DNA from 3 places in the Pseudomonas sp. NPDC007930 genome. Region 3 is predicted to be linked to each of the others. Evidence: predicted binding sites of a transcription regulator. Region 3 holds the regulator's gene; each other region holds the start of a gene.
What was found. The regulator FliA, encoded in region 3, starts transcription of late flagellar genes. The targets are predictions, from matches to a motif close to CTAAAGTTTNNNNNNNNNNNGCCGNTAA.
Positions count from the first base shown of each region.

Region 1: a site for FliA is predicted at 6,036-6,063, ahead of ACFZCE_RS01315 (methyl-accepting chemotaxis protein). Genes of this name have one in related genera too.
Region 2: a site for FliA is predicted at 8,068-8,095, ahead of ACFZCE_RS01555 (methyl-accepting chemotaxis protein). Genes of this name have one in related genera too.

Region 1 is NZ_JBIBKC010000001.1:276,260-286,449, forward strand. It holds gene ACFZCE_RS01300 (FAD-linked oxidase C-terminal domain-containing protein) at 1-1,310, opposite strand, end outside; gene ACFZCE_RS01305 (LysR substrate-binding domain-containing protein) at 1,461-2,333, shown strand; gene ACFZCE_RS01310 (MFS transporter) at 2,560-3,783, opposite strand; gene ACFZCE_RS01315 (methyl-accepting chemotaxis protein) at 3,882-5,975, opposite strand; gene ACFZCE_RS01320 (solute carrier family 23 protein) at 6,295-7,590, shown strand; tRNA gene ACFZCE_RS01325 (tRNA-Met) at 7,676-7,752, shown strand; gene ACFZCE_RS01330 (DUF433 domain-containing protein) at 7,925-8,617, shown strand; gene ACFZCE_RS01335 (hypothetical protein) at 8,614-9,021, shown strand; gene ACFZCE_RS01340 (hypothetical protein) at 9,172-9,795, opposite strand; gene ACFZCE_RS01345 (hypothetical protein) at 9,827-10,190, opposite strand, start outside.
Region 2 is NZ_JBIBKC010000001.1:331,877-342,066, reverse strand. It holds gene ACFZCE_RS01590 (hypothetical protein) at 113-631, shown strand; gene ACFZCE_RS01585 (DUF1828 domain-containing protein) at 628-1,389, shown strand; gene ACFZCE_RS01580 (LuxR C-terminal-related transcriptional regulator) at 1,392-2,174, opposite strand; gene ACFZCE_RS01575 (amino acid permease) at 2,379-3,743, shown strand; gene ACFZCE_RS01570 (P1 family peptidase) at 3,756-4,856, shown strand; gene ACFZCE_RS01565 (TrmH family RNA methyltransferase) at 4,861-5,331, opposite strand; gene ACFZCE_RS01560 (GNAT family N-acetyltransferase) at 5,831-6,310, opposite strand; gene ACFZCE_RS01555 (methyl-accepting chemotaxis protein) at 6,367-7,992, opposite strand; gene ACFZCE_RS01550 (cupin domain-containing protein) at 8,139-8,684, opposite strand; gene nadC (carboxylating nicotinate-nucleotide diphosphorylase) at 8,721-9,569, opposite strand; gene ACFZCE_RS01540 (DUF1631 family protein) at 9,926-10,190, shown strand, end outside.
Region 3 is NZ_JBIBKC010000005.1:111,281-121,470, reverse strand. It holds gene ACFZCE_RS13155 (AAA family ATPase) at 1-715, opposite strand, end outside; gene motD (flagellar motor protein MotD) at 740-1,621, opposite strand; gene ACFZCE_RS13145 (flagellar motor protein) at 1,626-2,366, opposite strand; gene ACFZCE_RS13140 (chemotaxis-specific protein-glutamate methyltransferase CheB) at 2,366-3,484, opposite strand; gene ACFZCE_RS13135 (chemotaxis protein CheW) at 3,533-5,803, opposite strand; gene ACFZCE_RS13130 (protein phosphatase CheZ) at 5,888-6,676, opposite strand; gene ACFZCE_RS13125 (response regulator) at 6,696-7,070, opposite strand; gene fliA (RNA polymerase sigma factor FliA) at 7,240-7,983, opposite strand; gene fleN (flagellar synthesis regulator FleN) at 7,977-8,810, opposite strand; gene flhF (flagellar biosynthesis protein FlhF) at 8,906-10,190, opposite strand, start outside.

The sequences.
Region 1 (10,190 bases), on a different contig from region 3:
AAGGCGCGGAAATCGGCGATGTAATCGGCCAGTTGCTCTGGCGGCACGGCGGTGTCTTCAACGAACGGCTGCGGGCGGATTTCGCCCTCGACGTTGCCCAGCAGGCCCACCGAACGCTTGCGCATGGTGTACACCCGGTTCACCGCCTCGGCGCCTTCGGCCAAGGTATGGCCCAGGCGCTCGACGCTGTTGTCGCTGCGCAGGTGCTCGACGAACGCCGCCACGCGGGCGTTCACCTCGTGTGGGTCATCGCCGGAGAACTCCACCAGGTTGATGCCCAGGGTCGGCCGTTCGGCGTCACCAGGGAAGTACTCCGCCACGCTGTGCCAAACGATGTCTTTCATCGCCAGCAGCAGCACCTTGGAGTCGACGGTTTCGATCGACAGCGGCTTGTGCTCGATCAGCGCGCGGGCATCGCGCAGCGCATCCATGAAGCCCGCGTAGCGGATGTTCACCAACACCGAATACTTCGGGATCGGCAGCACGTTGAGCTTGGCCTCGACCACAAAGCCTAGCGACCCCTCGGCGCCGCACATCACGCTGTTGAGGTTGAAGCGGTTCTGCTCGTCGCGCAGGTGCGCCAGGTCGTAGCCGGTCAGGCAGCGGTTGAGCTTGGGAAACCGCGCGGCAATCAGCTCGGCCTTGGTTTCGTTGATCTCGCGGGCGACCCGGTATACCTGGCCGACGCGGTCCTGGCGGGCGCACTGGCGCTCCAGCTCGGCATCGTCGATGGCGCGGCTGTGCAGCGGCTCGCCACCGAGCAGCACGCTGTGCAGGTCGAGCACGTGGTCGCGGGTTTTACCGTAGGTGCAACTGCCCTGGCCGCTGGCGTCGGTATTGACCATGCCGCCCACGGTGGCGCGGTTGGAGGTGGACAACTCCGGGGCGAAGAACAGCCCGTGGGGCTTGAGCGCAGCGTTGAGTTGGTCTTTCACCACCCCGGCCTGCACCCGCACCCAGCGGCCTTCTACGTCGATCTCGAGGATTTTGTTCATGTGCCGCGAGAGGTCGACGACGATGCCATCGGTCAGCGACTGGCCATTGGTGCCGGTGCCGCCCCCGCGCGGGGTGAGCTTGATCGCGCTGAACGCCGGTTCGCCCATCAGCCGCGCGACCCGCGCTACGTCGGCGGCATCGCGCGGGAACACCGCGGCTTGCGGCAGGCGCTGGTAGATCGAGTTGTCGGTGGCCAGCACCGTGCGGCTGGCGTAATCGGTGCTGATTTCACCCTGGAAGCCGGCGTTTTTGAGCGCGGCGAGAAAATCACGGTAGCTGGCCGCGGCGGCGGCCGGTTGCAATGCGGCGATCATGGGAAGGCCTCTGAATACGGCTAAAAATACGGGCCCCGCTTGCCATCAGGCGGTGGCTGCGGCAGCCTCTCTCATTCGATGTTGGCATGCTCGCGCGATTGCACGTGCAAGACAAACGGAAAATCCGCCCGTTATCGATGACTTTTCTGCATGAATTACCGCCGCCTTACCCCGTCAATGTCGTGGCTGCTGGCCTTTGAGGCCGCCGCCCGCCATGAAAGCTACACCCGCGCCGCCGAAGAACTCTCGCTGACCCAAAGCGCGGTGAGCCGGCAGGTGCAGGCGCTGGAGCACAGCCTCGGGCTGACGCTGTTTCGCCGCGAGGGCCGCCAGGTGCAACTCACTGACGTCGGCCGGCTTTACCAGCGCGAGGTGGCCGAGGCGCTGGGGCAACTGCGCGGCGCCACCTTGCAGGCGCTGGCGTTCCAGTCGGGCACCGGCACCCTGCGCCTGGCCACGCTGCCCACCTTCGGCTCGAAATGGCTGCTGCCGCGCCTGCACCTGTTCTACCGGGCGCACCCAGGCATGCTGGTGCACATTCATTCGCGGATCGAACCGATCGATTTCGCCACCAGCGAGATCGACGCGGCCATCGGCGTGGGCATGGGCGAGGTGCCGGGGCTAACCTGCCACCGCCTGCAAGCCGAGGAACTGGTGGTGATCCACGCCCCCGGCAGCCCGCCGCTGGCCGCGGCCGAGGTGGCCGAGCACGTGCTGCTGAACGTGGCCAACAACCCCCAGGCTTGGCCGGAATGGTTCAGCCACCACGGCCTGGCCCACCGCGCCATGCGCCTGGGGCCGAGCTTCGAGCTGACCTCGCACCTGGTGCAGGCGGTGCGCGCCGGCATCGGCATCGGCCTGGTGCCGCGGGTATTGGTAGAAGAGGAACTCGCCGCCGGCGAGTTGCTGTGCAGCGGCGCGCCGTTTGCCAGCAAACGCAGTTACTACCTGCTGTACCCGCCGCGCAATGAGGGGTTGCCGTCGTTGCGGGCGTTCAGGGGGTGGTTGTTGGGGCAGATTTGACGGCCCTGCGCCCGGCACAGCCGTAAGGCAGTTCACTTAAGCCATTTCAGGGCTTCAAGGAGAGGATCAATCTGTGAGCTCTGCTGATTTTGTGCATGAGCCGCAGGGCCTATCGCCCGGCACAGCCGGCCTCCCACGGGGTCCGTGTCGCCTCCAAAATCAATAACTTACACAAATCTGGTGGGAGGCCGGCTGTGCCGGGCGATAGGCCGGAAAACCCAGCCAATCACGCCGCCTTCTTACCCTCCGTCGACGGCAACAGCACCGTCAACATCCCCAACAACGGCATGAACGAGCACAGTTTGTAGACGAACTCGATGCCGTGCACGTCGGCCACCTCGCCCAGCGAGGCGGCGGCGATGCCACTGAAGCCGAACATCAGGCCGAAGAACACCCCGGCGATCATGCCGACGTTGCCCGGCACCAGTTCCTGGGCGTACACCACGATCGCCGAAAACGCCGAGGCGAGGATAAAGCCGATGATCACACTGAGCACGCTGGTCCAGAACAGGTCGACGTAGGGCAGCGCCAGGGTGAACGGCGCGGCGCCGAGGATCGAGAACCAGATCACCGCCTTGCGGCCGATGCGGTCACCGATCGGGCCGCCGAAAAAGGTGCCCGCCGCCACCGCGCCGAGGAACAGGAACAGGTGCAACTGGGAGCTGGCCACTGACAGGTCGAAGCGCTCGATCAGGTAAAAAGTGAAGTAACTGGTGATGCTGGCCATGTAGATGTACTTGGAGAACACCAGCAGCGCCAGCACCACCAAAGCGAAGGTGACCCGCTGGCGGCTGAGGCCGTGGGTGGCTTCGCGGGCTTTTTTACCCTTGGCGGCGTTGAGGTGGCCGCGGTACCAACGGCTCAGGCCATACTGCACGCCGATGGCGAACACCGCGAACAGGCCGAACCAGGCCACGTGGGTTTGCCCGAAGGGGATGATGATCGCCGCCGCCAGCAACGGGCCGATCGCCGTGCCGGCGTTGCCGCCCACCTGGAAGGTCGATTGCGCCAGGCCAAAGCGCCCGCCAGAGGCCAGCCGCGCCACCCGCGAGGTTTCCGGGTGGAAGGTCGATGAGCCGATGCCGATCAGCGCCGAGGCCATGAGGATGGTCGGAAAGCTGGTAACGAACGCCAGCATCACGATGCCCATCAGGGTGCAGACCATGCCGGCCGGCAGCAGGAACGGCTTGGGGTGGCGGTCGGTGTAGAAGCCGATCCACGGCTGCAGCAGCGAAGCGGTGACCTGGAAAGTCAGGGTGATCAGCCCGACCTGGGCGAAGGTCAGGCCATACTGGGCCTTCAACATTGGGTAGATCGACGGCAATACCGACTGGATCAGGTCGTTGATCAGGTGCGCCAGGGCGCAGGAAGCGACGATGCTCATCACCAGCGGGCTGCTGGACGGCGACGCGGAGGGGGCTGCCTGCGGCGAGGCATTGGTCATGGCCATTACACGGATACCTGAAGGGAGGGAAGTGACGCACGGTTCAGGTGCGTCACTGTGCCACTTTGTCGCGGCCCGTGCCAGCCACTATTACAAGATGTTTCTCAAGCCAGCTTGAACCTCGCGGTGTTGGCGCTCAGCGCATGGCTGCCCTCGCTGAGCTTGTCGGCGGCGCCGTTGACCGCGCGCGCGCCGTCGAGCAGGCGCAGCGCGGCCTGGTCGATCTGCTGGATGTTCGCGCTCACTTCATCGGCGGTGGCCGCCTGCTGCTCCACGGCGGTGGCGATCATCGCCAGGTTGTCGGTCACATCCTGCACCGCGCCGGCGATCTGCCCGAGGCTCTCACCCAGGCCGGTCACGGCTTGGGCGTCCTGCTGGGCCTGCACGCAGGCGGCTTCCATCAGCTCCACTGCCTGCTGCACGGTGACCCGCAGGCTGTCGACCGTGCTGGCGATCTGCGCGGTGGAAGCCTGGGTACGCTGCGAGAGGCTGCGCACTTCGTCGGCGACCACGGCAAAGCCACGGCCCTGCTCGCCGGCGCGGGCGGCCTCGATGGCGGCGTTGAGCGCCAGCAGGTTGGTTTGCCCGGCGATCCCGCCGATCACATCGACCACCGATTGGATTTGCTGGCCTTGCTCGCTGACCCGGCCCAAGGCCTGGGCGGTGTCGGCCAAGCGTTGGTTGAGCTGCTGGATGCTGCTGGTGGTGCTTTGGCTGTCGCGGCTGCTGTTCATGGCGATCTGCCGGGTTTGCTGGGCACTGCCCGAGGCCAGCTCGCAGCTTTGCGCCACGCTCTGCGAGGTGGCGGCCAACTGGGTGGCGGCGGTGGCGATCTGGCTGATCTGCTGCTGTTGCAGTTCGACTTCCTGCAGGGTGTCGCTTGACTGGCTGTTGAGGGTTTGCACGGCGCTGCCGAGCTGCACGGTTTCCTGGTCTACCCCGCTGAGGCTGCCGCGCAGTTGCACCACGGCGCTGTTCAGCGCATTGCAGATGGCCGCCAGTTCGTCCCGGCCGCTCACCGGCACCTGCACGCAGAGGTTACCGTCGCGCAGCGATTCGGCCAGGGTGGTGATGCCGCTGGCGCTGCGGCGGATCGACGCCTGTAAGCACACGAACAGGTACAGCGCGGCCAGCAACAGCAAGGCGAAGGCCACCGCCACCGGCACGAACTGGGCGATCGCCTGGTTGTGGTAATAGGCCAAGCGGGCGTCCATCGACTGCAGCGATTGCCGGCGCAAGGCGGCCATGTCGGCCAGCAGGTGGTCCATGCTGGCGTCGAAGTCGGCCAGGGTCATGGTCACACTGCCGGCGAACAGGCCGTCGTCCAGGCGCTTGAGCTCGCCGTCCAGGCGCTGCAGGCTTTTATCGTACTGTTGGCTCCAGGCCTGCATGCCCTCGGGCAAGCGCGCCTTCAGCGCGTCAGCGCTTTTCACCAGTTGCTCGCGGGCATCGCCGATGCGGCTGCGTAAATCACGCATCTGCAGGCGGCTTTGCAGGCTGAACTGCCCCGCCGCCACCGACGCTTCACCCACGCTGGCCAGGCGCCCCACGCGCTCGAACACCTCAGGCACCTGTTCGGTGCTCATCTGCATCAACAGGTAGGTTTCCATCCACGGGTCGAGGATCAACCCGCTGTCCATGGCGATCTGCTCGCGCAGCAGTTGCAGCGAGGCGGTGGCCGCGGTGAATTTCTCGTAGCCGTCTGGCCACCAGCCAAGGGCGCGCATGCCGGCGAGGTCCAGCCCGTTGTTGGCCTGCTGTAGCGCTTGGTAACGCTTGAGGATGTCGGCGGTAGCAGCACTGCCCTTCAGCGTATCGCCCAATTGGCTGATTGCCTGGGCCAACGGCTGCACCCCGGCCTGCAGCGCGGCGATAGCGTCACGGGCGGCCGGGGTGGGCTCGCGGAGGATGTCCAGCGCCTTCCAGCGGGCCACGCGGTCGCGCTGGCCGGTGAGGGCATCGTCGACCGGTTCCAGCGCCAGCAACTGGCTAACGCCAGTGCGCTCAGCGGCGATCACCTGCAGGCGCTGCCAATAATCACGCCCCACCAGCACCAGGCTGGCGACCAGGGGCAGCATGAACAACAGGAACAACAACTGGAATTTGCGCGCAAAACCAAAGCGGCCAAGCAGGCGAATTCCGGGGGCTAAAAGCATGTGCATGGGCCGACTTCTCCACTGGACCTGGCCACACTCCATCAAAGCATGGCGTGGCAAATTGAAATCACTGCAAAAAGCGAACCGTGGTCCGGTGAAGGTGTATCGGCCGGCTTACACGCAGGTTGAGCGCCGCTTGGCGGCCGCGTGGCGCGCCCGGTTTCGGTGCGGCGGCGCCGTGGCGTGGCCGCCGGCGGTGCAGAAGGTTGACCAAGTAGTCAGGTGAGGCGGCATGAACCCTAGGTTTTGCGGGGTTGGCCCGGAAACTGCTTCGCCAGCGCCGGCCTAAAAGCTGACCATAAAGTTCACTTCAACCACGTTCATCTTGGCTTGCACCTTTGCCGGCCAACCGGGGACCGACATGCTCGAAACCTTGTTCAAGCTCAAGGCGCACAACACCAACGTGCGCACCGAAATCCTCGCGGGGGTGACCACCTTCCTCGCCATGGCCTACATCCTCTTCGTCAACCCGAGCATCCTCGGCGCCACCGGCATGGACAAGGGCGCGGTGTTCGTCGCCACCTGCCTGGCCGCCGCCATCGGCTCCGCAGTGATGGGCCTGATCGCCAACTACCCGATCGCCCTCGCCCCCGGCATGGGCCTCAACGCCTTCTTCACCTACACCGTGGTCCTGCACATGGGCCACAGCTGGCAAACCGCCCTGGGCGCGGTGTTCCTCTCCGCCGTGTGCTTCTTTCTATTGTCGGTGTTCAAGATCCGCGAGTGGATCGTCAACAGCATCCCGCTGCCCCTGCGCAGCGCCATCGCCGCCGGCATCGGCTTGTTCCTGGCACTGATCGCCCTGCAAAATGCCGGCATCGTGGTGGATAACCCGGCCACCCTGGTCGGCCTCGGCGACCTCAAGCAACCCGGCGCCCTTCTCGCCGTGCTCGGCTTTGTGCTGATCGTCGGCCTGGAGGCGCTGAAGGTGCGCGGCGCGGTGCTGATCGGCATCCTCGCGGTCACCGTGGTGTCGATCCTGCTCGGCGTCAGCGCCTTTGGCGGCCTGGTGTCGATGCCGCCGTCGCTGGCGCCGACCTTCCTGCAGCTGGACATCGCCGGGGCGCTGAACATCGGCCTGGTCAGCGTGATCTTCGCCTTCCTCTTCGTCGACCTGTTCGACAACTCCGGCACCCTCATCGGCGTGGCCAAGCGCGCCGGGCTGATGAGCAAAGACGGCCACATGCCGAAGATGGGCCGCGCGCTGATCGCCGACTCCACCGCCGCCATGGCCGGCTCGCTGCTCGGCACCTCGACCACCACCAGCTACATCGAATCGGCCGCCGGCGTGAGCGCCGGCGGGCGCACCGGGCTGACCGCCATCGTGGTCGCCGTGCTGTTCTTGCTGGCGCTGTTCTTCGCCCCGCTGGCCGGCAGCGTGCCCGCCTTCGCCACCGCCCCGGCGCTGCTGTTCGTGGCCGTGTTGATGACCTCGGGCCTGGCTGAAATCAACTGGGACGACATCACCGAGGCCGCACCGGTGGTGGTCACCGCCCTGGCGATGCCGTTCACCTATTCGATCGCCAACGGCATCGCCTTTGGCTTCATCGCCTGGACCGCGATGAAACTCGCCAGCGGCCGCACCCGCGACCTCAACCCGGCGCTGGTGATCCTCTCGTTGTTGTTCGTGGTCAAGCTGGGGTGGTTCAACGCCTGACGGCTAAGCCGTTGATCGCCTGAGGAAATAATTTCAACAAAGGGGTTGACGGCTTGCCTGCTTACGCGAATAATGCGCGCCACTTGGCTACATAGCTCAGTTGGTTAGAGCATAGCATTCATAATGCTGGGGTCCGGGGTTCAAGTCCCTGTGTAGCCACCATACAAGTACGAAGAAGCCCACCTCTGGTGGGCTTTTTTGTTTCTGGGTGTTTTTATCGCCACGTCTCGTTTTGAGACACATTACTGCGGCCATTCAGGCGTCGATCATTGAATCGGCGCCCGCGCAGCAGGCAAGATTGCCTCCCCAGCCAGCGGCGGACAACGGAGGCGCGATGGCACCCGCAAGCTCACCTGGCCGACTGTTTGGCGTGGGTATCTATACCCCGGCAGAGGCCGCGCTTTATACCGGCATTCCCTCACAGCATATCCGCCGCTGGGTGTTCGGTTACCGCTGCGCCGGGGTTACGCACCCTGGGTTATGGGCACCGGAGCTCTCCCTCGGGCAATCCCCGCTGCTGGGCTTTCATGACCTGCTGGAAATCCGTTTCGTCCATGCGTTTCGCAAGCACGGGGTCAGCCTGCAAGCGATCCGGGCCGCTTCGAGGCAAGCTACCGCGCTGTTCGACCAGCAATACCCCTTCACCTGCAAACGCTTCCAAACCGATGGGCGAAGCATCTTCGCCACCGTGCTGAACGAAACCGGGGACGACAGCATCCTTGATCTGGCCCGGCGGCAATATGCATTCAGGCAGGTCATCGGGCCTTCGCTGTACGAAGGCATCGACTACACCGGCGAAGGCCAGGCCGAGCGCTGGTACCCGGTTCGGCGCAGCAAGGCCATCGTGCTCGATCCTTCGCGCAATTTCGGCAAGCCAGTGCTTTCCGAGGCGGGTATCGATACCTCTGCGATCTATCAGGCGTACCTCGCCGAGGGCCAGAACGCCAGCCGGGTTGCCGCCGTGTATGAAGTAGCGCCAGCGGCCGTGGAAGCCGCCGTGAGTTACGAGCAAAGGATTGCGGCTTGAAGTTCCTGATCGATAACAACCTACCACCTGCCATTGCCAGAGCGCTGAACGAGCTATCAACCGCCGAAGGGCATCAGGTGGTGGCGCTGAAAGAACGCTTTCAAGCCAACACGGCAGACATCCACTGGATCGGGGCACTCTCCGCCGAAGGTGGCTGGGCAGTGGTGTCACAAGACAAGTTCACCAAGGGTGATGCCGAACGGCAGGCATTCAAAGACTGCCAACTGCCGGTGTTCTGCCTTGCGAGGCAGTGGGGGCAAGCGACCTATTGGGAAAAAGCCGAGAACCTGGTGCGCTGGTGGCCAGCGATCCTGCAGCAGGCTACACACATCCAAGGCGGCGCGGCTTTTCGAGTGAGCTGGCGATTCAGCGCGCCCGGCAGGTTTGAACAGATCAGAATCTAGCCCGGAGGCGACCCATACACCTCACCCACTGGCACCCCCGGCATCAGCCTGCCAGGCCTCTCCGGCTTCGAGGCCTGCCGGCAGTTGCGCAAGTTATCCGAGGTGTAGGTGCTATGAATTCAAGCTGCTGCGCTGCGAATGGGCGGATTATCAGTTGTTGATCTCAAACCGCCAAAAGTCAGCGGTACCTGAACCATGCTCATCTGAGGTACCGAACCATTCGGTTTTGTTCTCGATCTTGTTTGCCTCGAATGTCGCGTTGCAAATATTGACCTGATACTGCCGCCACGCCGGATGGGTGGATTGCTCCACCACGCAATCACAGGACCAATTCCGTGCCCCCACCACCTTGGCATCCACCCGGTCGCGCAAGTATTGGCAGTCATAGTTGCTGTCAGCCGGCAATTGCACCCAACGCGCCTTGAGCGGCTTCCACGCCGCATCGTATGCCGCCTTCGCCGCGGCCTGGGCCTGCTTGCGCTCCTCCACGCCGAACTCGACGTCGATACGCTTGGCGGTGCCGGCGGCGACCTTCACTGACTGCTCGAAGGCCTGCGATTGCTTGTTCACAGCCTTGATCTGCACCGTGCCCGGCTTGACGTCCACGTCCAGTGAACACTCGCCTTTGAAGGCACCATTGATGTAAATCTCGGCCCCCTGGTTACTGTCATCGCAACTCAGGCGAAGGGTTGCCAGGCCTTCCTTGGCGGCCAGCGCATACGGTGAGCTGAGCACGAGCGCCACAGCGCATAACGGCGAGGTGATTGTTTTCATACACGTCCATCAGGTGGGTGAGAGGTAAGGTTCACTGCACGATGCCGGACCAGAACCGGCGAATGTCGCGGTTCCAGGTGGCCTGGCCGGTGTTGCCCGGCTGCAGGCGCTTGCCACAGTCGAACAACCAGCCGCTGACCGTGCCGCGCTTGCTGACCCGCGTACTGGTCAGGCTGATCGCGCTGCTGGCGGCCAGGGTGGGGCGGGTACAACCCACCAGTTGCAGTTGCGCGGCGCGGTCTTTCTCGGCGATCGAGGTTTCGTCGGAAGGCCCATCGCAGGCCCATAAGCCCTTGGGGGTTTGCCAGCAGAAGGCCAGGGCCTGTGGCATCGGCGCGGCACTGGCGGGCGCGGTGGTGTTGGCCGCCTGCACCACCGGTGCCTGGGCCGGCGCC
Region 2 (10,190 bases), on a different contig from region 3:
TCGCCGTAACGATTTACCGATTGGGGCTTTGCAGGCTGCTGGCGATAATTTCCGCCCGATCACCCCTGATGCCCTCGCTGCATGCGCCGCAGCGCTCCCCGGAGGTATGAACTTGGCAAAGCCGCGTACTATTCCCTACGAACGGGCATTATCGGGTATTAACCTCGAGAAGCATTGGACGGCGGGCGAGCGAATCGAATGGGTGCAGACCAGCGTTCAGAATTGGCCTTTCGCCTACAAGCATCGCAGCGTACTGCGCACTGGAAGTCGCTTCGCCGAGGGCTTGTTCGTCCAGTTGGACTATAAGGCCGGTATTATCGGCGGCCTACCCGAGCGCCTTTATTTCGGGCTTTTTGTCGACGGCGCTCGCACCTGCGCGCTGGATGAAGACGGAGTGTCTGGCCATATCAATAAAATTGGCGCCGGGCAGCCGTTCTACCGTTGTGTAGTCGGCCACCCTCACGTGCATATCCCTGTCCCGGATGGCTCCTACGGTTATGCGGAGCCGGTCCAGCGCCTCCCGTTACATGAGCTCTGGCAGGTATTTCTCTCGCGTGCCAACATCATCGGGGCTCCGCCACTGGAATTGCCCGGGGGCGAAACATCCGCCGGCCAAATGAGGTTGCTATGAACTGCGCAGACATCGGCCAGGCATTTGGCCTCACATGCACCCAGCTTGGTGACGGCCTGGTTTATCTTGAAAGCCCCATCGCCATTGCCTTTGACGGTAATCTTATCGGCGCTTATGTGCAGGACATCGGCCGTGGCCGGGTCCGTATCAGCGATAACGCCGATACGCTATTCAATGCCATGGCCATAGGTGTTGTGCCGTCTCTTCCACGAGGCAAGCGCCTGGCGGCCATCGCGCAGCAGTATCAGGTCAGCCTGTCTGAAGCGGGTGAGCTATTCACTGCCTGCGATGTCGAGCAGGCGGGCTTCTACCTCGCGCGTTTCATCGAGGCGGCGGCTTTTCTGAGCCAGGCGTGTGAGCAATGGCAGCCCGCCGTGGAGTCGAAGTTTGAGCGCGTGGTGGGCAACGCATTGAAAGCGGCCTTTCCGGGCGAACTGAAGCGCAACTTCGAGGTGCGGGGCGCCAGCGGCCATCAGTTGAAGTTTCAGTTTGCGTTAAACACGGAGTCGGATGCGCCGCAGATCATCCAAGCCATTGGCGCCCAGGGCGATCAGCCTAATTGGCCGTCGGTGTATCACACCCTGGGCAAAATGCTGGATCTGAAAAACGCCATCCCGATGGCGCGCCGTGTCGTCGTGTTGCAGGCTGCGGAGGCTCAAGAGGTGTCGAAGGCAGCTACGGCGCTGTCGGAATGCGCCTCGGTACTGGTGTTTTCCACCGCTGAGCAACTGGCGGCGGACCTCAGGCAAGCTGCCTGATCTCACCCCTCCCCAAACCCCAACCCCTGAATAAACAACCCAAACAACTCCGGCTGTGAAGAAATATCCAACTTCGCATACAAATGCCGCCGGTGCGCTTTCACCGTCTCCGGCGAAATCGCCAGGCGGTCGGCCATGGCCTTGGAGGAATAACCGCGCAAAATCAGCCGGGCGATTTCCAGTTCGCGCTCGCTCAGCACCCCGGCGCCAAAGCGGCTCATGGCGTCGCCCACCTGTTCGCCCACGCTCACCGGTGCCGGGCTGGCCTGGGCCCAGTGCTGCTTGAGCAGCGCCAGCACCCAGCCGCAGGCCAGCGCCAGGCGCCCGAGGGCGTCGGCGCTGAAGGCTTCGCGCATGCCGAGTGACAGCGACAACGTACCTTGGCCAGGCAGTTGCAGCAGGAACTGCACTTCGTCTTCGAGCACGTGGTCGTGGAAGTAATTGAGGTAGTAATCGGTTTGCCGGAAGTGGTCCGGGGCCACTTCTTCGAGGTGATAAAAACCGCTGGCGAGGCCTTCGTGGGCGGCCTGGTAGAACGGGTCGAGCAGGTATAAGCCGTCGAGGTACTGCAGGCTGGCGGCCGGGCCTTGCAGCGGGGTTGCGTCGTACTCTTCCAGGGCGGTGGGCATGCCGCTGGCGGGGTAGTAGATGGCCAGGGCGTTGTCGAACGGTACCAGGTGGCGCAGCAGCAGCACCAGTTGGCGCCAGAAGCGCGGTTGCCCGGCCTGTTCGATGGCGCGGGCCAGGGCCAGGTGGCTGGCGGCTTCGGTGAAGAGGCTGTTCACAAACGGGGCTCGCAACGGCGGCGGGAGGGCGCAGTACCGCGCGTTGCCGGCGGGCTGTCAATAGGGGTACCCCCAAGGGGGAATTGCCGGGCGCCGCTGGGGTTTCTACAGTCGGCCCATCCAGCGCCCCGGTCGAGGGCGCGGCATGTGGTTACTTTTCGTTCTGCCTCCACACTACTGCACAACAAACGTGAGGATAACGATATGGCGCTTGGCCCTGCGCACTCCCCTGAGCTTAAACCCACGCTGAGCGTGCCCGACGTGGTGGCGATCACCGTGTCGTCGGTGACCCCCGCCAGTTCCGTGTTCGTGATTGCCCCCTTTGCCATTGCCCAGGCCGGTACCGGAGTGATCTGGGCCTTTGTGCTGGGCGGGGTGTTGGCGTTGATGTTCGCCCTGTGTTACGCCGAGCTGGGCCGGGCGCACAGCGCCGCCGGCGGCGAGTACGTGTTCGCCAAGCGGGTGTTCGGCGGCATGGCCGGTTATGCCACCTTCCTCACCGTGCTGGCGATGCTGTTGTTCATCCCGCCGGTGCTGGCCACCGGCGCCGCCACTTACCTCAACGCCGCGCTGGGCACCCAACTGGATTCGCAAACCGTGGCGCTGTTGATCGTGGCCGCCAGTTATGGCCTGGGCATCTTGAACATCAAGCTCAATGCCTGGGTAACGGGCGCCTGCCTGTTCCTCGAGGTGGCCGCGTTGATGGTGATTGTGGTGCTCGGCTTTGGCCACGCGCAGCAGCCGGCCAGCGTGTTGCTCAGCCCGCAGATGCTCAACAACGGTGTGCTCGCCGCGGCGCCGCTGGCGCTGGTGATCGGCGCGGTGGGCACGGCGCTGTTCTCGTTCAACGGCTACGGCGGCGCGGTGCTGCTGGCCGAAGACATGAAGTGCGGCGGGCGCGGGGTGCCGAAGGCGGTGTTGTGGTCGCTGGTGCTGGTGGTGACCATCGAGATCGTGCCGCTGGTGGCGCTGTTGATCGGCGCACCGTCGCTCGAGCAGATGCTCGCCAGCCCCGACCCGATCGGCTACCTGCTCACCGCCCATGGCAACGCCACGCTGTCGCGGCTGGTCAGCGCGGGGATCTTCCTTTCGGTGTTCAACGCCATCGTGGCGCTGGTGATCCAGATCGGCCGGGTGATCTACAGCAGCGGCCGCGACGAACTGTGGACGCCATCGATGAACCGCGCCTTTACCCGTATTCACCCGAAATGGGAGTCGCCGTGGCTGGCGACGCTGTTCCTGGCGGTGCCGTCGGCGGCGCTGAGCTTCAGCTCGAACCTCAGCGAGCTCACCTCGTTCACCGTGTTGTTGATTCTCGGCGTGTATTTGATCGTTGGCCTGTGCGCGCTGTTCAGCCGCGTGCTGCGGCGCGACCGCGAGCACCCTTACCGCATGCCGTTGTGGCCGCTGCCGGCGCTGCTGGCGGTGATCGGCGCAGGGTATCTGTTCGTGACCTTGCTGGCGGCGGCGGCGAGCCGCGACATCCTGATCATCGCTGGCATCCTGGTGGTCTCGGTGACCCTCTACGGCACCTACGGCAAACTCAGCCCGGCTTTCCAGAAACTCTGAAAGGAACCTTGCATGCGCGCACGTCACTGGGGGATCACCCTCGGCCTGGGCACCCCCGGCCCACTCAACGCAATCACCGATGTGGCCGGGGTGCGGGTTGGCCATAGCACCCTGAACACCCTGCGCGGCGGCAAGCCGGTGCGTACCGGGGTCACGGTGATCGAACCGCGCGCCGGCGCGGCCCGCTTCGAGCCGTGCTTCGCCGGCTGCCACGTGCTCAACGGCAACGGCGACGCCACGGGGCTGGAGTGGATACGCGAGGCGGGGTTGTTGACCACGCCGATCGCCACCACCAACACCCACAGCGTCGGCGTGGTACGCGATGCCTTGATCGCCCATGAGCACGCCAGCCTGGCGGACCCTGCGACCTACTGGTGCATGCCGGTGGTGATGGAAACCTACGACGGTGTGCTCAACGACATCTGGGGCCAGCACGTGGGCGCCGAGCACCTGCGCCAGGCGTTGGCCGCGGCCCAGGGTGGCGCCGTGGCCGAGGGCGCGGTGGGCGGTGGTACCGGGATGATCTGCCACGAGTTCAAGGGCGGCATCGGCACCGCGTCGCGGCGGCTGCCGGCGGAGCAGGGCGGCTACACCGTGGGCGCGCTGGTGCAGGCCAACCACGGCCAGCGCCGTGAGTTGCGGGTAGATGGCTACCCGGTCGGGCGCGTGCTGGGCGAGCTGGCCTCGCCCTTCGCCGAGCGCGACACGCCCGGCATGGGCTCGATCGTGGTGGTGCTGGCCACTGATGCGCCGCTGTTGCCGCACCAGTGCCAACGCCTGGCCCAGCGCGCCTCGATCGGCATCGCCCGCACCGGCGGCGGTACCGATGATTCCAGCGGCGACATTTTCCTGGCCTTCGCCACCGGCAATACCGGCTTGGCGCCCGCCAACTACGACCGCAAGGGCCTGCCGCTGAGCAGCGCGGTGGCGATGCTCAACAACGACCATATCTCGCCGTTGTTCGCCGCCGCGGCCGAGGCGGTCGAGGAGGCGATCATCAACGCCTTGCTGGCCGGGGTGCCGATGCAGGCCGCCGACGGCCGCCAAGTGCCGGCGCTGGGCGGCGAGCGGCTGCGCCAGGCGCTGGAGCAGGTGGGCTGGCGCGCGCCCTGAGCGGTTACTTGAAGCGCGGCCCGGAGCGGGTGTTCAGGCCCTTGGCCAGGCGGTCATACAGCACCACGTTGACCGTGGCCGCCAGGTTCATGCAGCCGTGGGTGGGGATGTAGATCGTCTCTTCGCACCAGCCGCGCACGCTGTCGCTGAGGGTGCCGTCTTCGGGCCCGAAGATGTAAATGGCGCGGTCCGGGTGGGTGTATTCCGGCAACGGCCGCGCGCCTTCTACCAATTCCACCGCCACCGGCGTGCAGCCCAGCGGGATGATCATTTGCAGGTCGTCTACGCCGATCAGCGGGATGTCGTAATGCACCCGCTTGGTATCGGTGACGAATTCACGCGAACGCTCATAGCGCTTGCCGGTGTAGAACACCGAGTTCACCCCATAGCAGCCCGCGGCGCGCATCACCGAGCCGACGTTTTCCGGGGATTTGGGGTTGAACAGCCCGATGCAGCTGTATCGCTTGTTGGCCACGGCCTGAGGGTTCCGTAAAAGGGCGGGAGTATACCGGGCATTGAGCACCCGCGCGCTGAAGCGTTCTGTATAACCTTTGAGCTTGGTGGGTGGCGCGCTCGATGGTTCAGTGGCAGCCCTTGTGGGTATGCACTGAAAGGAATGATTTATCGATGGCCTGGAGCGTTTACGCAGGGAGGATCCCTGCCGCGGATCAGTTATACGACGCTCACCTGGCCGAGTTGCGCATGAACAACGAGGAGAACGCCGAGGGCGAGTAAACCCTTTAAGCAGCTTCGTGACGCTATGGCCCCAGAGGCAAGGGCGCAGAGCCTGGAAAAGGCTGCTGCTCTTGAAGCTCAGATGACCTGGGCGAGGGTGATGGTGTGGTGGCTGGCCCATCGCCCGGCACAGCCGGCCTCCCACGGGTTCTGTGTTGCTTCGGAAATCAAGCACTTACACAAATCTGGTGGGAGGCCGTGGTCCGGCACTCCGGCTGTGCCGGGCGAAGGGCCCTACCTCACACCGCCGCGAAATCCCGCAAGGCTTGGCCATCCAGCCGATACTTCACCCACTCATCCTGGGCCACCGCGCCGAGCTTGCGGTAGAAGCCAATGGCCGGCTCGTTCCAGTCGAGCACGCTCCATTCCAGGCGCCCGCAGCCGTTGGCCACGGCTTCGCGGGCGATCTGTTGCAGCAGCGCGCGGCCGGCGCCGCTGCCGCGGTGCTCGGGGGTGATGTACAGGTCTTCGAGGTAAATGCCGTTGCGGCCCAGCCAGGTGGAGTAGCTGTAGAAGTACACCGCGTGGCCGATCGGTTGGCCATCGAGCTCGCCGATCAGCGCGCGGGTGGGCGTGCCCTCGGCGAACAGGCTGTTGCGGATGTCGTCGATGCTGGCCACCACCTCGTGCTCGGCACGTTCGTAGATGGCCAGTTCGACGATGAACCCGTGAATGGTCGCGGCGTCTTGCGGTTGGGCAGGGCGAATGGTGAGGGGCATGGCAGTGCTCGGCGGCAGAGTGAGCCGAACATCATAGTGCCCCTGGCCGCGAAGGGTTAGCCGCCGAGCTTGGCGGTGAGTGCGCCCAACTGCCCGGACAACTCGCCCAGGGTGCTGCTGGCATGCTCAGTACGCTGCACGTTACGCTGGTTTTCGCCGGCGATGTGCGTGATCTCCGTAAGGTTTTGCGCGATGTCCTCGGCCACCGCGGTTTGCTCTTCGGCGGCGGTAGCGATCTGCCGGTTCATCCCGCGGATGGTTTCGATGGCGTCGCCTACCTGGTCCAGCATGTGGCTGGTGCGGTGGATGTGCTCGGCGCTCTGCACGCTGCGCGCCTGGCCGCTTTCGATGGCCTTGGCGGCGTCCTGGGTGCCCACCTGCACGGCGTCGATGATCTGGTTGATTTCGCTGATCGAAGACGACGTGCGCTGCGCCAGGCTGCGCACTTCATCGGCGACCACGGCAAAACCGCGCCCGGCTTCACCGGCGCGGGCGGCCTCGATCGCGGCGTTGAGCGCCAGCAGGTTGGTTTGCTCGGCGATGCCGCGGATCACTTCGAGCACCTTGCCTACCCGGCCGCTTTCGTTTTCCAGCTTGCGGATCACCTGGGCGGTGGCTTCGATCTCGTCGCGCATGTGGTTGATCGCGCCGATGGTGGCCTTCATCACCTGGCCGCCTTCGCGGGCCGAGTTGTCGGCCGCGTCGGCGGCCTGGGCGGCGTCTTGGGCGTGGCGCGCCACTTCCTGGGCGGTGGCCGACATTTCCATCATCGCCGTGGCCACTTGGTCGGTGCGCTGGAATTGCTCCTCGCTGCCTTGGGCCATCTGCCGGGCGATCTGCTGCAATTCGGCGCTGGCGCCGTCCAGCTCATGGGCGTTGCGCTTGAGCCGGGTGAAGGTCTCGGCGAGAAAATCGCGCAGGGTGTTGGCGGCCAGGGCGAGCTGGCCGAGTTCGTCCTCGCGGCCGGTGGGCGCGCGCTCGGCCAGGCGGCCCTTGCTGAGGTCGGTCACGTAGGCGATCAGCGCGGTGATCGGCTGCACCAGTTGCCGGCTGACCAGCCACAGGCTGAGCAGGGCGATGACGATGCCCGAGGCCAGCAGCACGGCAAAGCCGCCCCACACGGTGGCGTCGGCGGCGGCGCTGATGCTCTGGGCCTGCTGCTTGGCGCTGTCGGCGATCTGCGCGGCCAGTTCGCTCATCTGGTCGCTGATGGCGCGGTCGATGCCGGTCACGCTTTTGTCGCCGGCGATCGGGTCTGCGCCGCCGGCGACAAAGGCGTCGCGGCCACGGCTGTATTGCGCCAGCAGGGCCTGGTGGCCGCTTTGCAGTTGTTCGATCTTGCCTTTGAGTGCCGGCGCCAGGCCCGGCTGCGCGGCCAACTGGCTGAGCAGGCTTTGCACATCGTTATGGCGGGCCTCGAACTGGCCCCAGTATTTGGCCAGGTCGGCCGGCTGCTTGCCGCGCAGTAGCACGTTTTTCCATTCCTGCACCTGGATCTTGAACTGCAGGTTGGCCTGCTCGACCAACTGCGAGGTGCGCACGGGGCCGTCTACCAGGGCGCGGTAGTCGCGCACGTTGCCGGCGAGAAACTGAAAGCACGCCGCGGCGATCAACAACACGGCCAGCAGGCTGCCGCCGATCAGGGCCAGCATGCGGGCTTTGAGGGAACGGGAAATAGACATGTAGGGTACTCAGGCAAGGAAGGAATTAGGCGCGCGCGCCTGCCTCGGATGGTCCCTATCCATGTTGTCGCTAGTTGATCGGCCGCTTCGCTGGCGGCTTGAGGGGCAGGCGGCGGCCGTTGGTCGGCGCGCCGCCTGCGCATAGCTTAGAAGTTGGCGGGGGTGTTGGCGCTGATGATTTCCGCTTCGTCCTGGCCGATGTTCTTGAAGGCATGGGGCAGGGTGGTGGGGAAGTAATAGCCGTCGCCGGCCTGGAGGATGCTCACCTCGCCGTTGACGGTCATCTCGATGGTGCCACGGGTCACCAGCCCGCATTCTTCGCCTTCGGGGTGCACGATCGGCTCGCCGCTGTCGGCGCCGGGGGCGTACAACTCGCGCAGCATGCGCATTTGCCGGTCTTTCACGGTGGCGCCCACCAGCAGCAGGCGCAGGCCACGGCGGCCGAGGTCGGGCTGGCTGCCGGCGCGGTACACGTAGGGGTTTTCTACCGGCGCCTCGTCGCTGGCGAAAAAATCCGCCAGGGTCATCGGGATGCCTTCGAGGAGTTTTTTCAACGAGCTGACCGAGGGGCTGACGCGGTTCTGTTCAATCAGCGAAATGGTGGCGTTGGTCACGCCGCTTCTTCTGGCCAGCTCGCGCTGGGATAACTGGTGGCGTTCGCGCACCATCTTCAGTCGTGGCCCGATGTCCATTGGCACCCTTGTGGTTTTGAATGGTGATAACGCAGGTTACAGCGCCAGCCGCATCGACAGGTCGACGGCTTTGACGTCCTTGGTCATGGCGCCGATCGAGATGTAGTCCACGCCGGTTTCGGCGATCACGCGCAAGGTGCTTTCGTTGATGCCGCCGCTGGCCTCGAGCTTGGCCCGGCCGGCGCCGCGGCGTACGGCTTCGCGCATGTCGTTCAGGCTCAGCTCGTCGAGCATGATGATGTCGGCGCCGCCATGCAAGGCTTCGTCGAGCTCGGCGAGGCTTTCGACCTCGACCTCCACCGGCTTGCCCGGGGCGATGCGCCGCGCGGCGCTGATCGCGGCGCCGATGCCGCCGCAGGCGGCGATGTGGTTTTCCTTGATCAAGAAGGCATCGAACAGGCCGATGCGGTGGTTGAAGCAACCGCCGCAGGTCACCGCGTATTTTTGCGCCAGGCGCAGGCCGGGCAGGGTTTTGCGGGTGTCGAGCAGGCGCACCGAAGTGTGCGCCACCTGGTCTGCCAGGGCCTGGGCGCGGGTCGCCACGCCGCTGAGCAGCTGCAGGAAGTTCAGCGCGCTGCGCTCGCCGGTGAGCAGCGAGCGCGCCGGGCCTTCGAGGTGGAACAGCGGCTGGTTGGCGCTGGCGCGGGTGCCGTCGGTCACCTGCCAGTGCACCGCCACCCGCGGGTCGAGCTTGCGGAACACCGCGTCGACCCACGCCGTGCCGGCGATCACGCAGGCTTCGCGGGTGATCACGCTGGCCCGCGCCAGGCGCTCGGCGGGGATCAGTTCGGCGGTGATGTCGCCGCTGCCCACGTCTTCGAGCAAGGCGCGGCGCACGTTTGCGTCGATCTCGGCGGTGAGGTCGGCCAGGCGCAGGTTCGGCATATCGGGCTCCAGCTGAAAAGTGGGCGCAAGTATAGGGCAGCGAAGCGCCCGCGCGAACCCTCGTGGCGGCTCTGCGCCGGGGTGCATTTGGTCGGGTGAATTGAGCGAAACGTCATTTTGCTTGTCCACTGCTCCGCGAGAGGAACATCCGCGGCCCTCTGGCTTAGTGCCAGCGCATCCCAGATAATAGTGACTGATTATTGGCGTCACACCGTTGACGTTTATTTTGTGCATCGTGAAACAAAAGCACACATTCCTGTTCCAAGGATGTTGCCAGCCACGATGCCTCAGCGCCGGGGCATGGGGTGAACCCTTTTAACTACTACGTTCCCAACGTATCGATCGAGGAGTCGAGCATGCCCAACGATGGCAAGGTGGTGCCGTTGAATGCGGGGGCCGAACAGGCCAGCAGTGCGCCGCTTGCCCGTTTGCCGGTCGTGGTGCTGCAAGTGCGCGACAAAGCCGCGCAGCAGCTCAAAGATGCCCTGCAGGCGCTGTTCGACAACGCCGACGACACGCTCTTCGAGATGGCCGACAAGGCCCAGAGCAACAACGACCAGAATATCTTCTTCGAGGCCATGCGCGACCTGCGCCTGAAGCGCAAGAACATCGAGCGCGGGT
Region 3 (10,190 bases):
TTTTGGGGTCGAACTGCGACGGCGCCTGGCCGGCCCGGCTGGCATCGCGCAGGCGGGTGTCCACAGGAATATAGCCCTCCCAGACGTTTTGCGGCCAGCGATCGCGCAGAGTCTTGAGGGTGCCCAGCGAGGCCTGGGTGCGGCGGTCGAACAGGGTCGGCACGATCGAGTACGGCAACGGCTGCTTGCGCGAGCGGTTGATCATCTCCAGGGTATTGACCATCCGCTCCAGGCCGTTCACCGCCAGGTGTTCGGTTTGGCAGGGGATCACCAACTGCTGGCTGGCCGCCAAGGCATTGACCATCAGCACGCCCAACAGTGGCGGGCTGTCGATCAGCGCGTAGTCGAAATCCTGCCACAACTGGGCCAGGGTCTTCGCGATCACCAGGCCCAGGCCGCTCTGCCCCGGGCTCTGGCGCTCGAGGGTGGCCAGCGCGGTGCTCGACGGCAACAGCGACACCAACTCGTGGCTGGTGGGCTGCAGCAGTTGCCCGGGCAACCCCTCGGGCACACCGCCACGGTGCAGGAACAGGTCGAAGCAGCTGTGCTCGAGGGCATCGGGGTTGAGGCCAAAGTAACTGGTCATCGAACCATGGGGGTCGAGGTCGACCACCAGCACGCGTTTGCCGGCGTCGGCCAGCAAACCCGCCAGGGCAATGGAGGTGGTGGTTTTACCCACCCCACCTTTTTGGTTGGCAACAGCCCAGACTCTCATGCGCTTGGATCCCGATTCTTCAGCTTACGGGGAAGGCGCCGGGCTTTTGACGGCCTGGCCCGTTCCCGGAGACGTTGCGGGAGCTGGTGCACTTTGTGTGCCAGCCCGGCGCAAGGCGGCATCCGGCGTTGCATTGGCGGTGCCGGTACCGGTCAGGCTGCGGCGCACTTCAAGGTTGCGCGAGATCACCAACACCGTGCGGCGGTTGCGCGAACGGCCGTCGGCGCTGTCGTTGCTGGCCACCGGCTGGAACTCGCCATAACCCACCGCTGCCAGGCGGCGCGGGTCGATGCCGTCCATGGCCATCATCCGCACGATGCTCGAGGCGCGCGCGGTCGACAACTCCCAGTTGGTCGGGTACTGGGCGGTGCGGATCGGCTGGTTGTCGGTAAAGCCCTCGACGTGCACCGGGTTGGCGAACGGCGCCAGCACCTTGCTGACCTTCTCGATGATCTGGAACGCCTGGTCGCTGGGGATGGCGTCGCCGCTGGGGAACAGCAAGCCGGATTTGAGCTCGATCTCGATCCACAGCTCGTTGCCACGCACGGTCATCTGGTTGCTGGCGATCAAGTCGCCAAAGGCGGTGCGCACGTCATCGGCGATGGTTTTCAGCGGGTCGGCCTGGCCCAGGGCGGTGTCGGTGGCCTCGGTGCTGGTGTCCAGCGGGTCCGACGGCTGGGTAGACAGCGGTTTTTCCTCGCCGATCGGGATCGGCTTCATGCTGCGCTGCTGGTCGTTGAACACGCCAATGAAGGTTTGCGAGAGCACCTTGTACTTGCCTTCGTTGATCGAGGAAATGGAGTACATCACCACGAAAAAGGCAAACAGCAAGGTGATGAAGTCTGCGTAGCTGACCAGCCAGCGCTCGTGATTCTCGTGTTCCTCGACCAACCGACGACGACGCATCAATTCACTCCATGAAGCCTTGCAGCTTCAGTTCGATGGAGCGTGGGTTTTCGCCTTCGGCAATCGACAGCAGCCCCTCCAGGAGCATTTCCCGATACCGCGCCTGGCGGTGCACGATGGCCTTGAGCTTGTTGGCCATCGGCAGCAGCACCAGGTTGGCCGACGCCACACCGTAGATGGTGGCGACGAATGCAACGGCGATGCCACTGCCCAGCTGGGAAGGGTCGGCCAGGTTGCCCATCACGTGGATCAAGCCCATCACCGCGCCGATGATGCCGATCGTCGGGGCGTAGCCGCCCATGCACTCGTACACCTTGGCGGCTGCCAGGTCGCGGCCCTCTTGCGTCAGGAAATCGACTTCGAGCACGCCGCGGATGGATTCCGGCTCGGCGCCGTCGACCAGCAGTTGCAGGCCTTTGCGCGCATAGGCGTCGGGCTCGCTGTCGGCGACGGCCTCCAGGCCCAGCAGGCCTTCCTTGCGCGCCACCAGGCTCCAGCCGACCACGCGGTCGATACCGCCGGCCAGGTCGATGCGCGGTGGGAAGATAATCCAGCGGGCGATGGTCAGCGCGCGCTTGAAGGCGCTGACCGGCGATTGCAGCAACGCCGCGGCCAGGGTACCGCCCAGCACGATCAGCGCCGCCGGGCCGTTGGCCAGCGACGGCAGGTGGCCGCCTTCGAGAAAGTTACCGCCGACGATGGCGACGAACGCGAGAATGATCCCGATCAGGCTCAAGGCATCCATCAGTGGCAGGCCTCCACCAGGTGGCGGCCAATGTCGTCAAGGCTGTACACCGCGTCGGTGAGGCCAGCCTTGGCCACCGCCATGGGCATGCCGTAGATCACGCAGCTGGCTTCGTCCTGGCCCCACACCTGGCTGCCGCTCTGCTTGAGCAGCCGCGCGCCTTCACGGCCGTCGGCGCCCATGCCGGTGAGCACCACCGCCAGCACTTTGTCGCCGAAGGATTTCGCCGCCGAGCCAAAGGTGATGTCTACGCAGGGCTTGTAGTTCAGGCGCTCATCGCCGGGGAGGATTTTCACCGTGCCGCGAGCGTCGATCATCATCTGCTTGCCACCTGGGGCCAGCAGTGCCAGGCCGGGGCGCAGTACGTCGCCGTCTTCGGCCTCTTTAACGCTGATGCGGCAGAGTTTATCGAGCCGCTCGGCGAAGGCCTTGGTGAAGGCCGCCGGCATGTGCTGGATCAATACGATCGGCGCCGGGAAGCTGGCCGGTAGTTGGGTCAGCACCCGCTGCAGCGCCACCGGGCCACCGGTGGAGGTGCCGATCGCCACCAACTTGTAGGCCTTGCGCTTGGGTGCCGGCGAGGCCGCCGCGGGCGTGGCCGCTGGGCGTGGCGCCGGGGCCACCGGCCGCGGCGTGCTGGCCGTGGCGGTGCTGCCTACGGCCGGGCGCGTGGGCGCCGGGGCCGGCGCGGTGGGTGTGGCGTAGGCGCTGAAGCGGCGGTTGCTGCGGGCGATGGTGTGGATCTTCTCGCACAGCAGTTGGCGCACCCGCTCGGGGTTGCGCGAGATGTCTTCGAAATTCTTCGGCAGGTAGTCCACCGCGCCGGCGTCGAGGGCGTCGAGGGTGACCCGCGCGCCTTCGTGGGTCAGCGAGCTGAACATCAAGACCGGCGTAGGGCAGCGCTGCATGATGTGGCGCACGGCGGTGATGCCGTCCATCATCGGCATTTCGTAATCCATGGTGATCACGTCGGGCTTGAGCGCCAAGGCCTGGTCGATCGCCTCACGGCCATTGGTGGCCGTGCCGACCACCTGCAGGCTGGTGTCGGCGGCGAGGATTTCCGATACGCGACGGCGGAAGAAACCCGAGTCGTCCACCACCAGGACTTTCACTGCCATTGTTCACTCCATTACCGGGCGCCAGCTACCTGCCGGCGCCCGGGGACATTAGATACGCCGCGAGGCGTAGCGCTTGAGCATGCTGGGAACGTCGAGGATCAACGCGATTCGGCCATCGCCGGTAATGGTGGCGCCACTCATGCCCGGGGTGCCCTGGAGCATCTTGCCCAGGGGCTTGATCACCACTTCTTCCTGGCCTACCAGTTGGTCGACCACAAAGCCGATGCGCTGGGTGCCCACCGAGAGGATGACCACATGGCCTTCGCGCTGCTCCTCGCGGGAGGCGGCGTCGTTGACCAGCCAGCGCTTGAGGTAGAACAGCGGCAGCGCCTTGTCGCGCACGATCACCACTTCCTGGCCATCGACCACGTTGGTGCGCGACAAATCGAGGTGGAAGATTTCGTTCACGCTCACCAGCGGGAAGGCAAACGCCTGGTCGCCGAGCATGACCATCAGCGTGGGCATGATCGCCAGGGTCAGCGGCACCTTGATGACGATCTTCGAGCCCTGGCCCTTGGCCGAGAAGATGTTGATCGAGCCATTGAGCTGGGCGATCTTGGTCTTGACCACGTCCATGCCCACGCCACGGCCCGACACGTCGGAAATTTCGGTTTTGGTCGAGAAGCCCGGGGCGAAGATCAGGTTGTAGCAGTCCGACTCGCTCAGGCGGTCGGCGGCGTCTTTGTCCATCAGGCCCTTTTCGACGGCCTTCGAACGCAGCACGTTCGGGTCCATGCCCTTGCCGTCGTCGGAGATCGACAACAGGATGTGGTCGCCCTCCTGCTCGGCGGAGAGCACCACCCGGCCACTGCGCACCTTGCCCGAGGCTTCACGCTCTTCAGGGGTTTCAACGCCGTGGTCACAGGCGTTGCGCACCAAGTGCACCAACGGGTCGGCGAGGGCTTCGACGAGGTTCTTGTCGAGGTCGGTGTCTTCGCCCACCAGCTCCAGGTTGATTTCCTTCTTGAGCTGGCGCGCCAGGTCACGGACCAACCGCGGGAAGCGCCCGAACACCTTCTTGATCGGCTGCATGCGGGTTTTCATCACCGCGGTCTGCAGGTCGGCGGTGACCACGTCGAGGTTCGACACCGCCTTGGCCATGGCTTCGTTGCCGCTGTTGGCGCCCAGGCGCACCAGGCGGTTACGCACCAGCACCAGTTCGCCGACCATGTTCATGATTTCATCGAGCCGCGCGGTGTCGACCCGCACGGTGGTTTCCGCTTCGCTGGCGGCCGGTTTGTCGGCGGCCGGGGCGCGGGCCGGCGCGGGCGCGGCGGGTGCTGGCGCGGCGGCAGGCTTGGGCGCTTCGCTGCGGGCCGGCGCGGGCGCAGCGGCCGCGGCGGGCGCGGCAGCTGGCGCTGGAGCGGCGGCTTTCGGCGGCGCGGCCACGGCAGCGGCCGCTGGCGTGGCGGCGGTGGCCACCTCACCGGTGAACTTGCCTTTGCCGTGCAGCTCGTCGAGCAGCGATTCGAATTCGTCGTCGGTGATCAGCTCTGGGCTGCCCGCCGCGGGCGCGGCCGCCACCGGGGTTGCCGGCGCGGCGGCGGCAACGTTATCGGCGGTGAACGAGCCCTTGCCATGCAACTGGTCGAGCAGCGCTTCGAACTCGTCGTCGGTGATCAAATCCGCGGCCCCGGCCGCGGCTGGGGCGGCTTCCGCCGGCGGCACCGGCAAGGCATCGGCGGCGAACTGGCCCTTGCCGTGCAATTGGTCGAGCAGCGCTTCGAATTCAGAGTCGGTGATTTCATCGCTGCCGGCTTCGGCTGGCGCCGCGGCCACCGGCGCAGGCGCCGGGGCATTGCTGGCATCGAGCGAATGCAGCAGCGCTTCGAATTCGGCGTCGGTGATGTCGGCTTCGGCCGCGGCAGGCGCCGCGGGCGCCGGGGCAACTGCCGCGGGCGGCGCCACCGGGGCGGCGGGCGCGGCACCGGCCGGTTCCGCCAGGCGCGCCAAGGCCTCGAGCAACTGCGGGCTGGCCGGGGTGATCTCGCTGCGCTCACGCACCTGGCCGAACATACCGTTGACGGTGTCGAGGGCCTCGAGCACCACGTCCATCAGCTCGGCGTCTACGCGCCGTTCGCCCTTACGAAGGATGTCGAACACGTTCTCGGCAATGTGGCAGCACTCCACCAGCTCGTTGAGCTGGAGAAAACCCGCGCCGCCCTTGACGGTGTGAAACCCACGGAATATCGCATTGAGCAGGTCGGAGTCGTCGGGCCGGCTTTCCAGCTCGACCAATTGCTCGGACAACTGCTCGAGGATCTCGCCGGCCTCTACCAGGAAGTCCTGGAGGATTTCTTCATCGGCGCCGAAGCTCATGTAGGGGTGCTCCTGGAATTCGTTAAGTACGGCCCGGCCGCGGCGGCTCAGCGCCGGGCCTGGAACGGTGCCTGCAGCCCGGAATCAGAAGCCCAGGCTCGACAGCAGGTCATCCACGTCGTCTTGACCGGATACCACGTCATCACGCTTATCGGCATGAATCTGCGGACCTTCACCCCTATCGGGATATTTTTCTTTGTCCTGCTCGCGCTCCAGCTCTTCGCGGTCGTGGCGGATGCCGGCGAAGCGGTCGACCGAGCTGGCCATCAACACCAGCTTGAGCAGGTTGCCTTCCACCTCGGTGACCAGCTTGGTCACGCGCTTGATCACTTGGCCGGTGAGGTCCTGGAAGTCCTGCGCCAGCAGAATGTCGTTGAGGTGGGTGTGCAGGTTCGAGACATCGGCCTCGCTGCGTTCCAGGAAGGTGTCTACGCGCTTGACCAGCTCGCGGAATTCCTCGGCGCTGACCTCTTTGCGCATGAAGCGCTGCCAGTCGGCGCGCAGGTCTTTGGCCGCGTCGCCAAACCCCTGCACCACCGGTAGGCTTTGCTCGACCAGGTCCATGGTGCGGTTGGCGGCTTTTTCGGTCAGGCGCGTGACGTAGTCCAGGCGCTCGGTGGCGTCGGTGATTTGCGACGCTTCCTGGGCTTCAGGCAGGCGCGGGTCGATCTGGAAGCTGACGATCGCGCTGTGCAACTCGCGCGTCAGTTTGCCGACCTCTTGGTACAGCCCGCGATCACGGGCCTGATTCAGCTCATGGATCAGTTCGACCGCCTCGCTGAACTTTCCTTGTTCCAGGCTTTCGACCAACTCATGGGCGTGTTTTTTCAGGGTGGACTCAAAGTCCCCCAACGATGAATGCTTCGGCTCCATGGGGCCCCCGTAGGCTGAGTCAGCTGTTGACGCGTTCGAAGATCTTCTCGATCTTCTCTTTCAGCACCTGGGCGGTGAAAGGTTTGACCACGTAGCCGTTGACCCCGGCCTGGGCCGCTTCGATGATCTGCTCGCGTTTGGCCTCGGCGGTGACCATCAGCACTGGCAGGTGGCGCAGGCGGTCGTCGGCGCGCACGGTGCGCAGCAGGTCGATGCCGCTCATGCCAGGCATGTTCCAGTCGGTGACCAGAAAGTCGAAGTTGCCGCTGTGCAACATGGGCAGCGCCGTGTTGCCGTCATCGGCCTCGGCGGTGTTGGTGAAGCCCAGGTCACGCAGCAGGTTTTTGATGATTCGCCGCATCGTCGAGAAGTCGTCAACGATGAGGATTTTCATGTTCTTGTCCAAGTAGACCTCCAAGCAGTCTTAAACACGCCCAGCCCCGGGGGCGCAAGCATTCAAACCAGTTCACAGCAAACGCGACTGCATGAGCAGGCATGGCTGGCGTGATATCACACAGCCAACGCCCTGATCCAGCAAATCTTTTACAAAACCCGCAACTTTGTTACCGGGCCCGCCACTCACCCAGCCGGCTGCGCAAACGTGCCGCGCATTGGCTGTGCAACTGGCTCACCCGCGACTCGCTCACGCCCAGTACTTCGCCGATTTCCTTGAGGTTGAGTTCCTCGTCGTAATACAGCGACAGCACCAGCCGCTCCCGCTCCGGCAGGTTGGCGATGGCTTCGGCCAAGGCCTTCTGGAAGCGCTCGTCTTCCAGCCCCCGCGATGGCTCGCCACTGCTGGCGCCCTCTTCGTGGGTGCCTTCGTGCTCGCCTTCCTGGAGCAGGTCGTCAAAGCTGAACAGGCGGCTACCGAGGGTGTCGTTGAGGATCCCGTAGTATTCGTCCAGGCTCATCTTGAGTTCGGCAGCAACCTCGTGATCTTTAGCGTCACGGCCAGTTCGCGCTTCAATTGCGCGAATCGCGTCACTGACCATGCGCGTATTGCGGTGCACCGAGCGTGGCGCCCAGTCACCCTTGCGCACTTCATCGAGCATCGCGCCGCGAATGCGGATGCCGGCGTAGGTCTCGAAACTGGCGCCCTTGCTCGAGTCGTACTTGGTCGACACCTCGAGCAGGCCGATCATGCCGGCCTGGATCAGGTCTTCGACCTGCACGCTGGAGGGCAAGCGCGCCAGCAGGTGGTAGGCGATGCGCTTGACCAGCGGCGCATAGCGTTCAATCAGCTGGTATTGCTGCGACTCGCGAGAAGCCTTGTTGTACATCCGGTATCCGCTGGCACTCATGATACGGGCCCCGCACTGGTTTGCTGTACCAATCGTTCGACGAAGAACTCCAGGTGCCCGCGAGGGTTGGCGGGCAGCGGCCAGGTGTCGACCTTCTGGGCGATGGCCTTGAAGGCCAGCGCGCACTTGGAGCGTGGAAACGCCTCGTACACCGCGCGTTGCTTCTGCACGGCCTTGCGCACCGTTTCATCGTAAGGCACCGCGCCCACGTACTGCAGGGCCACGTCAAGGAAACGGTCAGTCACTTTCGTAAGCTTAGCGAACAGGTTGCGCCCTTCCTGCGGGCTTTGCGCCATGTTGGCGAGCACGCGGAAGCGGTTCATGCCGTAGTCGCGGTTGAGCAGCTTGATCAGGGCGTAGGCATCGGTGATCGACGTGGGCTCGTCGCACACCACCAACAGCACTTCCTGGGCGGCGCGCACGAAGCTGACCACCGAGTCGCCGATCCCGGCGGCGGTGTCGATCACCAGCACGTCGAGGTTGTCGCCGATTTCGCTGAACGCCTGGATCAACCCGGCATGCTGGGCCGGGGTCAGGTGCACCATGCTCTGGGTACCGCTGGCCGCCGGCACGATGCGGATGCCGCCCGGCCCCTGCAGCAAGACGTCGCGCAGGTCGCAGCGGCCCTCGATCACGTCGGCCAGGGTGCGCTTGGGCGTGAGCCCGAGCAGCACGTCAACGTTGGCAAGGCCCAGGTCGGCGTCGAGCAACATCACTCGCCGGCCGAGTTCGGCCAGTGCCAGCGAGAGGTTCACTGACACGTTTGTCTTGCCGACGCCACCTTTGCCGCCGGTCACCGCGATCACCTGTACGGGATGCATGCTGCCCATTCGTTCTTTACCTTGTCACTTCAGACCGAGGCCACGCGAGCCTGCCAGGGGCAGCACTTCACGCAGGTAGATTGCATTTTCCATCGCCCTTGCCCTCACCCGGCACGCTTGCCGGGGCTGTGGTAGAGATCAGCGAACATATCGGCCATGGCCTCTTCGCTGGGCTCTTCCTGTACTTGCGCACTCACCGCGCGGCTTACCAACTGGTGCCGGCGCGGCAGGTGAAGGTCATCGGGGATGCGCGGGCCATCGGTGAGGTACGCCACTGGCAGCTCATGGCTGATCGCCAGGCTCAGCACCTCACCGAGGCTTGCAGATTCATCGAGTTTGGTCAGGATGCAACCGGCCAGGCCACAGCGCTTGTAGCTGTGGTAGGCGGCGGTCAGCACCTGTTTCTGGCTGGTGGTGGCCAATACCAGGTAATTGCGCGCGCGGATGCCGCGCCCGGCCAGGCTTTCGAGCTGAAGCTTCAGGGCCGGGTCGCTGGCTTGCAGGCCGGCGGTGTCGATCAACACCACACGCTTGCGCAGCAGCGGTTCCAGCGCCTGGGCCAGCGATTGGCCGGGGTCGACGTGGGTGACCGGTACGTTGAGAATGCGCCCCAGCGTTTTCAGCTGTTCCTGGGCGCCGATACGGAAACTGTCCATGCTCACCAAAGCGATGTTTTGCGCGCCGTATTTAAGCACATATCGCGCGGCAAGCTTGGCCAGCGTAGTGGTTTTGCCCATCCCGGCCGGCCCGACCACCGAAATGATCCCGCCTTCTTCCAGCGGCTCGACCTCTGGCGTGCTGATCATCCGCGCCAGATGCGCCAGCAGCATGCGCCAAGCCTGGCGCGGCTCGCTGAACTCGCCGATCTGGTCAAGCAACTGGCGCGACAGCGGCCCGCTCAGGCCGATGCGCTGCAGGCGGCGCCAGAGGTTGGCCTGTTCCGGGCGGCTGCCTTGCAGTTGGGTCCAGGCCAGCGAGCCCAGTTGCACTTCGAGCAGTTCGCGCAGGCCGTTGAGTTCCTGGCGCATCGAGTCGAACAAGCGCTGGTCCATGGCCGGCTCGGCGGGCTTGGCCGGTGCCACCGGGGCGGCGCGCAGCGGTTCGTCGAAGGTCGGTTCGATCAGCGGCTCGGCGGCGGTCAGCGGCAGGCCGGCGAACAATTGGCGGTTGGTGGTGCCGTCGGTGTCGCCACCTCGGGTGGTCAGTTCGGCCTGGGCGGAGACGATCCGCGACTGGGTTTTGCGCAGCTCGCTTTCGAGCTCCAGGTTCGGCTCACGCGGGGCCAGCGCCGACAGTTTGTAGTCGAGCGCGGCGGTCAGCTCTACCCCGCCGGCAATGCGGCGGTTGCCGATGATGGCAGCGTCGGAGCCCAGCTCGTCACGCACCAGC